One region of the Clostridium sp. MSTE9 genome, then DNA from elsewhere that is predicted to be linked to it. Evidence: riboswitches for the same ligand, from Rfam matches in the RefSeq annotation. Region 1 holds a riboswitch; the other holds the start of a gene.
What was found. A riboswitch is a leader RNA that binds a small molecule or an ion and turns the genes downstream of it on or off. The one in region 1 is predicted to bind fluoride.
Positions count from the first base shown of each region.

Region 2: linked by a shared signal. The riboswitch ahead of HMPREF1141_RS03200 (inorganic diphosphatase) and the one ahead of HMPREF1141_RS01295 (cation-transporting P-type ATPase) in region 1 are both predicted to bind fluoride.

Region 1 covers NZ_AKFU01000006.1:18,272-22,468, forward strand. The annotation lists gene eno (phosphopyruvate hydratase) at 1-67, opposite strand, end outside; gene HMPREF1141_RS01290 (HAD family hydrolase) at 131-1,189, opposite strand; gene HMPREF1141_RS01295 (cation-transporting P-type ATPase) at 1,201-1,815, opposite strand; fluoride riboswitch at 2,061-2,120, opposite strand; tRNA gene HMPREF1141_RS01300 (tRNA-Ser) at 2,627-2,714, opposite strand; gene HMPREF1141_RS01305 (ATP-binding protein) at 3,228-4,197, shown strand, end outside.
Region 2 covers NZ_AKFU01000014.1:10,606-14,802, forward strand. The annotation lists gene HMPREF1141_RS03185 (P1 family peptidase) at 1-372, shown strand, start outside; gene crcB (fluoride efflux transporter CrcB) at 652-1,005, opposite strand; gene crcB (fluoride efflux transporter CrcB) at 1,006-1,452, opposite strand; gene HMPREF1141_RS03200 (inorganic diphosphatase) at 1,449-1,991, opposite strand; fluoride riboswitch at 2,033-2,105, opposite strand; gene HMPREF1141_RS03205 (MarR family transcriptional regulator) at 2,215-2,658, opposite strand; gene HMPREF1141_RS03210 (glutathione peroxidase) at 2,796-3,269, shown strand; gene HMPREF1141_RS03215 (methyltransferase domain-containing protein) at 3,375-4,091, opposite strand; gene rsgA (ribosome small subunit-dependent GTPase A) at 4,093-4,197, opposite strand, start outside.

The sequences.
Region 1 (4,197 bases):
CCTCAACCGTCGGATTCCCGCGGGAATCCAATATCTCTCTTGCTTTTACTGAATTGATTTTTGACATTTTACTCTCTCCTTTATCTATTTAGTATTTCACCTTGGTGCGTGGTAATGTAGAGATATTCGCTTATATCAAACTGACAGCCCGAAGGTATAGGCCCAACAGGATCATTATCACCATCAGAATCCGAATCCATTTTAAAATCAGATTGGTCCGTTTGATCCTGCAGGCCTCTTCCATCAGTCTCAGCAAATCGGGTAATTCGTTTATCAGTATTTTAGACAGCCTCCTCGCAATTGGGGAGCTGTTCTTTGCAAAGGATATCCCGACATCCGCAACTTTCAATGCGACTCCATCATTAGGGCCGTCTCCGATCATGGCTACGTGATGGCCCTTCTGCTGAATCAGCCGGATAATAATCCCTTTTTGAGAAGGCAGCAATCTTGCAAATACGGAGCAACCATCGGATTGCCTCGCTATCTCTGCGAATGCCATTCTGTCAATCGCATTTCCGGTCAGGTAATCGCCCGGATTTTCCGTCATCCCACATTCTCTTGCAATGTTTACGGCGGTTTCGGCTCTGTCACCGGTCAGCATGATGCTTCTGATTCCCTTGTCAGTGATTCTTCGGATGGTTTCAATCGTTCCATGCTCCAATGAATTTTCCAGCACTAACAGACAGAGGAAAGTATATTTTTGAGGAAGAACATCGGCTGAGCCGGATGCATATGCGAGCGCGATCGAGGTATTTCCCCATTGATTGATGGAACGAATCATGCGGTTATTCAGAAGCCGAAAATTAGAATCCGCGCCCCTTGTTCCGTCTGACGGCAACCATTGGGTGTCACACATATTGAGAATGACATCCGGGTCTCCTTTGGCAAAATAGCACACCCCTAAATCTTTCAGTTTATAACCGCACGCCATCCATCGGTTTTCAGAATCAAACGGTTTATCATAGATGCGTTTGCTTTGCAGCAATAAGTTCTTTACATCCATACCGTTTTTCTCAGCAAAGGAAATCAATGCTTTGTCAATTGCGTTTGCCTGTTCCAGCTTTTCAAGAAACAGAACGTCATTGCATAAAGCACATGCAATATCAATCAAATGCAGCAGCCTATCACCGGTGGAGCGCTCCGCGCCGATGGACTGATCCCCTTCACAGTAGATGTTTTTGACATCCATTTGCCGTGTCGTTAAAACCCCTGTTTTATCAAAGCAGACAACGTCAACATGATGGAGTGACTCAAACAAGCCGTGTCTCGAATCTGGATTTGATAACGCCCGCATTTCTCTATTTCATCAGAAATAAGCCAATGCCGGAAAAGCGCATCGTTTTGCAAAAGAACAATAACAGCAGCCCAAAACAGATAAAGCACGGTCAGGACGGCCAGGTTTGGCACGCGTGCTGCCTGAATAACAAACGCAGGCAGAAGCAAAATGACCAGAATCAAGTATTTCTTTTTAAAAAAGCGGATCTGAAAGGTTTCACTTTGCCCCCACAATTGTTTGGCAATCTGCCCATATTCTGTTTGCTCTCCGGTTGCAACCACAATACCGCTGCCCGAACCTTTTATGATTTTGCTGCCTCTGTAGAGCATTGTGTTGTCCTGCGCCTTTTTCAAAACAGGAGAGAGCTCGCCGGTCAAATCGAATTCATCGACCTCTAATCCGGCTGTTTCAATGAGCTGCAGATCGGCGGGAACGATGTCTCCGGCCTGAACGGCCACGATGTCATCATGACATAAATCGTCTTCATCGACATTGATCCATTTTCCATTTTTCATTATCGTTACAGGGTTGCCCTTCATATCATCTCTTTCCCTTCCGTTATGTGGCCGCTTACTTATATCGTTATTGGTTTCCTTTTTGCAAATCGCACAAATCACTTCTGTAAGAAATCTGTATTTGCCGAAAAGTACGCGTCATTTGAAATCAGCAGAAATTCTGTCATTCCCTTGTGGAATTCCATAAATCAGCACCTGTATAATGTTCATCAAATCTCCACTCCTGTTTGTTTCCATAAAAAAAAAAATAAAAAAGCCGATGGTTCTACCTTAAGGTAGAAGCCATCAGCTTTTCAGCAATTCAAGTGAGCCTCATCACTTTGAATATTCAATTGATCGGTACTTCTGTTCTACGCTACATTGCTGAATGGGTTGAGCAGCATATCACATTTTTCTTGTTTTTCGCAGTGGAAGCAACCCTATCGTGTCATCAGTATAACACTTCTAAATTTACTGTCAAGATTTCCTGATTACTTTTTATCAAACAGAATCAGGAATGATCGAAGTACCCCAATTATGGGCAAGAATTCTTTTCCTCTCAGGTCTGCTCCTTCAATCCAGCTTGGTTCTCTTACGATACAATCACGGCTAAAATGCAATAAAGATTTTAAAAGACAGTTACATTATCCTGACAAAAAAGCTTATGATATTCCATAAACAGTTTGGCTGAGAGAAATGATGGTAGATCTTCTATTGAAATGATTAGCTAATTTAACCGACCGCCTAAAGCCATTTTTCCACCGTTTCCCTCCCTCGTCACTCTTTCGCTGCTTTTTCAGGGTTCGAATCCCTGGCGCACAGAAAAAAAGGACCGGCATCTGCCAGTCCTTTACTTTGGCGGAGAGTTAGGGATTCGAACCCTAGGTCCCTTGCGGGACACAGCATTTCGAGTGCTGCACCATCGACCACTCGGACAACTCTCCAAGATTTATCTCAACATCCAACTCACCTCAGAAAATGGGGAGAACGGATGGGGAGAACGAAGAAAAAATGAAATTGTGAAACCCCGAAAAACCCTGTAATATCAAGGCTTTCCGAGCAGAGGCATTCGAAAAACGGTTTTGATTTCGAGTGCGGACCCTTCGACCACTTGGGTACCTCTCCATATTCAATTTTACCCCGTTTTTCAGGGTGGCACAGGCGTTAGAAACGTGTTAGAATAGAGCTATGGATTCCTGAGTTTTGCGGCTCGGAAACCTTGGAAACACGGGCTTTTCCGGAATTCGGTCACGGATTTGCCTTCGCCCGTTTCGAGTCAGGCCCGTTATGACCACTTCGATACGCTTCCATTGATGCCCGGCGTCAAGCAAAAAAAGCACTTGCTGTCCATGCCTATTTATTTTATAGAGAATGTCCGCAAAAGTCAAGCACTTTTATTGACTTAAAGTGACAGGAACGGTACAATAGCATTGAATCTCAGGAAAGGGGCAACAATTGTGAATCAAATTCAGGAGGCTGCATGGAAAATGGCCTCACTTTCTGTATACAGAGGCATCTTGGAAAGAAGCGTGCCGGAGGCGTTTTTTCGTCTGCTGAATGCTTCACAGGCGAATCAGCCTGAGACGTTTTTAACGGCCTGGGGAAATCTGATCGCTTTGCTCGGGCAAAAAAATGCCGACACAAACTTTGCGCAGGCTTTGACTGAGCCCGTTTTGTACGATGAAAACGCATTTTCAGTTGCCGCGGCATCTGGAAAAGAGGTTTCTTCTCTGATAGAAGCGGCGGCGCTGCGTGATCTGAAAATTTTAACGGAGCTGTCTGCGATCACTCCGCAGGAAATACTGGCCGGAAGCGCCTTTCCGCAGGCTGCGGAGCTGGACCTTCCCTGCTGGGAAAACGGACAGGTTATCGCGCAACTGCAGCAAGAGCCACGGGCCTGTCTGACACAGCTGAAAGCCTTTTACGCACAGAACGGCTGTGGCCGGTTTGCGCGCAACCGGGCGTTCATCTGGAGAAATGGGATGTTGTCCCCCGTTCAGCACCCCGATCCGATCCTGTTAAAGGATTTGAAAGGCTATGAACTGCAGCGAGGAATGGTATTGGAAAATACGAGCTCCTTTGTGCAGGGTCTGCCGGCCAACAACTGCCTGCTGTACGGCGACCGCGGTACGGGAAAATCTTCTACCGTAAAAGCCTTGCTGCATGAATTTCCGTCGCTGCGCCTGATCGAAATGCCGAAAGCGGAAATCCCCCATTTCCCCGATCTGGTAGAAATTTTGGCGGGGCTGCCGATGAAGTTTATCGTGTTTATCGACGATCTCTCTTTCTCCCGGCAGGACGATACTTATGCCGCCCTGAAAGCGGTACTGGAAGGCGGTCTGGCTGCCCGACCGGAAAACACGCTGATCTATGCCACCTCCAACCGGCGGCATCTGCTGCGGGAAACCTTCTCAGACCGCGAGGGTG
Region 2 (4,197 bases), on a different contig from region 1:
CAGGACGGACATCCCTTTCCCGGTGGTTCTGAGGAGATCATTGTATCGTCCTATCAGAGTACGGCAGATTTTTTTAGCGGAAACACGGTGATCGGCTGTGTGATTACCAACGCAAAGCTGGAAAAGGCACAGGCTAAAAAACTGGCGTCCGTCAGCCACAATGGAATTGCAAGAGCCGTTCGTCCCGCTCACTCCGTTTTTGACGGCGATACCCTGTTTACCCTGTGTTCGGGTGAAGTAGCGGCCAATTTTGATGCAGTCGGAATTCTGTCCGCCTATGCCGTAGAGCAGGCAATTCTGCAGGCCGTGAAGAAGGCGGCATCTCTCGGCGGGTATCCATCCTATCAGGATGTTTTCGTAAAATCTTACTAACAAAAATGCAAAGCACCCCAACACAAGCTGTTGGGGTGCTTTGCTATGCTCATGCAGCCGCGCCTGCATTTTGGGGACAGCATCTTGCGTCTTTTAACGGGCAATCTCCTTTCCAGCCAATGAAAAATCTCTTTCTCAATGCAAAATAATCCTCGTGAAACAATCTCAACAAATTTTTCATCTAAATAAAACATGCCCCCAATCGCTATTTTGTCTGCGATTGGGGGCGTTTTAGTATGTTGTTTTTCAGGTTTGCCGTCAGCATGGGCAATGCAGGGGTTAAAATGCTTTTGCAAGCGCATAGCCGCATACATACCCGATGATGCCGATAAGCAGGGAACTGAAAATGTAAAGAAAAGCGTTTCGTTCTCTTTTATCAAATAGCTGGAAGCCCTCATACATAAAGGTGGAGAAGGTGGTGTATGCGCCAAGAAAACCGTCTCCCAGCAAAACGTAGGTCTGTGCCGGGAGCTCGGAGCCCGTCAGCACACCAAGCAGGAACGCACCGGTTATGTTGATGATAAAGGTTCCAAGCGGGAATCGAGTGTCGGCCTTCTGCAGAATAAACCGTCCCAATTCAAATCTGCAGAGCCCGCCCAAAAGTCCGCCGATCGCGATCAGAGCAATCTCCAACTAATCCACCTCATTTTCGTTGTAATGGAAAGCAGATTCTTCGTCGCTTTCCTTGTTTTGCAGCAGCCTCACTCCCAGCGCCCGGGCGGCTGTAACTCCTAAATAAACAGCTCCCAGTCCGAGTGCGGCGCTTACGATCAGGTAAGAAATCGCAGAGGTATATTCTCCCTGAAACAGCAGTGTGGAGGCTTCCTTGCACATGGTGGAAAAGGTGGTATACGCTCCCATCAAACCGGTCGTCAGGCCAAGGCGAACGTCGGGATCAAATTTCCGGATTTCAAGGCCGATGGTCAGGATGAAGGCGATCAAAAAAGAGCCTGTGATGTTGATAAACAGTGTGTTGAGCGGAAGAGTTTCGTGATAGCCGGAGATTTGGATCTTTTCGATCAGGTATCTTGCAATAGCGCCGACGATCGATCCGCAGGAAAGGAAAATATATTTTCTCATTCATTGATTCCTTTGTGAAAGACTTTGTTATACCGGAAGATGCTGTCTTCGATCACCGCAATGGCATTTTTTACATCATCGATTTCTTTGATTACGGTTTTCTTTCCCTCGAGTTCTTTGTAAACGGAAAAGAAATGCGACATCTCACTGAAAATGTGCTGCGGCAGTTCCTGAATCGACTGGAATGTATTGTAGTTCGGGTCGCCGCTTGGAACAGCAATGATCTTTTCGTCACGCTCGTTGCCGTCGACCATATGAATCACGCCAATGGGATGGCATGGGATCAGAGACAGTGGTTCAAAGGATTCGTCGCTCAGGATCAGAACATCCAGCGGATCTCCGTCTTCCGCCAGAGTGCGGGGGATAAATCCGTAATTCGCCGGGTAATGTGTGGAAGTATACAGAACGCGATCCAAAATAATCAGTCCAGTTTCTTTGTCGAGTTCATATTTGAGCTTTGAGCCCTTCGGAATCTCAACTACGGCGTGAAACCGTGTGCTTGTAATTCTTTCCGGATGAATGTCATGCCAAATATTCATTAGTATCCTCCTTTTGATAAACAAAAAAAGCCGATGCTTCTGCCAGCGCAGAAGTCATCAGCTAAATAAGCAGTTTCGGCAATGCCGCGGGAGAACTTCATTCCCAGAAAAATTGATAATGTGACAAAATGTATTATAGCATGCTCCAAACGGATTTTCAATAGCGATTTAAAAAAAGTGATTCCTCCCAAATCGGCGCTTTTGGATTGCACAGAAAATCTGTTCAGGATTCGGCTGTAAGGTCACTGATAAAGGCCTGCAGGCTCTTTAAAAGCGGGCCGAGCTTTTCGGGCGTAAGGCCTGCCGTGCAGATCATCTGCTCCGGAATCAAGGCTGCCTTGGCTTTTAAGGCACGCCCGTCTTCTGTCAGGCGAATGCGCACGCTCCGCTCATCGTCGTCGCTGCGGATTCGTTCAATATACGAAAGCGACTCCAGCTTTTTGAGCAGCGGTGTCAAGGTGCCTGAATCAAGTGTCAGGCGATTTCCCAAATCCTTTACGGAAATGTCGTCCTTCTCCCACAGCGCCATCATGGTAATATAGCCGGTGTAGGTCAAATGAAGCGGTTCCAAGAGCGGTTTGTATCTGCGGATGATCTCTTTCGAGCTGACATAAAGGGCGAAACAAAGCTGGTTATCCAGCTTTAAAATTTCATCGGTGTTGTTCATAGAGTTCCCCTCTCTTATCTATCGTACAATTAAATAGTATCAAATTTATTTGAGAAGGTCAAGAAAAACACTTGACGTTTTTAAATTGATTGTGTAAAATTAAATAGCAAACAACTGATAGAAAGGAGCTCATCAAAATGAGTATCTATGATTTTAGTATGCTGGACATGAAAAAACAGCCGGTGCCGCTTTCTCAATATCAAGACAAGGTGCTGCTAATTGTGAATACCGCAACCGGGTGCGGATTTACCCCGCAGTATGAGGGACTGGAAAACTTATATCAAAAGTACCGTGACCGCGGATTCGAGATTCTCGATTTCCCGTGCAATCAGTTCGGCCATCAGGCGCCGGGCAGCGAAGAGGAGATTCAGAGCTTCTGTCAGCTCACTTATCATGTTACCTTTCCTCAGTTCGCGAAAATTGAGGTCAACGGCCCGAACGAGTCCCCGCTGTATACGTATTTAAAATCTCAGCAAAAGGGTGTTCTGGGTTCCAATATCAAATGGAATTTTACAAAGTTTCTGGTAGACAGAAACGGCAATGTGATTTCTCGCTATGCGCCGTCGGACAAACCGGAAAATCTGGAGGCAGATATTCTCGCCCTGCTCTGAAACCGCCTGCGGGCGGATATCATAACTCCTGTTTCACAAATCAAATAGGGTACCGGGTGGCTTCTAGAAACCACCCGGTACCCTTTGTTTGTGTTGATGCAGCCGTTATTCTCTTTGCAGCACAATGGCGATCATATTCAGGTATTTTCCACCCCCGGCTTCCCATGTTCTGCGGTCGCCCCGCGCATATTCGTTGTCGCAGCGGAGCCAGTCTGCCCAAACTTCCTCGTTGCTTTCCATTTCATGAATAGAGAGCACCCTTACGCCTTTGGTCTTGCCGATCCGCTCCGTCCAATACGCAATGTCATGAATGGTGTCAAGCTGCTCCGGCGTCCAGGAGAGCAACAGTTCCGGCGGAAGCTGATCGTGGCAGTCCCGCTTCATACCGGGAATGGCAATATAGACATAGCCGCCGTGTTTTACATATGGGAGCAGGCGTTTTCCCAGATATTCCGGATCGTGCCCAAAGTAGTGGTAGGAGTCTATACTGACAATGGCGTCAAAGAATTCTTCCGCAAAGGGAAGAGTGTTGGCGTCGGCGTGCAGCGGGATGATCTGCTGTGCCGTGAGCCCCATCTGGTCGAAAAAGCGTTTGTTATCGGTCGGATTACTCCATAAGTCCGCCGCAAACACACGGAATCCATACTCCTTTACCAGAAATACGGAGGTAAGGCCCTGCCCGCAGCCCAAATCCATTACCAGATCACCCGGAGCAAGCGAGTGCTGCAGCAGCAATTCCTCCAGCAGCTTGATGGGATTTGGCCCCATTATTTTTTCACGCACAAGCTGTGGGTGATACCGGTTGCTTTTTCTGTATTCCATTTTAGAATCCTCCCTTGCGCTTATCGTTTTGCCGAATGAATTTGCGGCCATTTTTCATTCCGCCGACCGTCTCAAACATGGCATTAAGCTTCTGGGTTTCGATCTG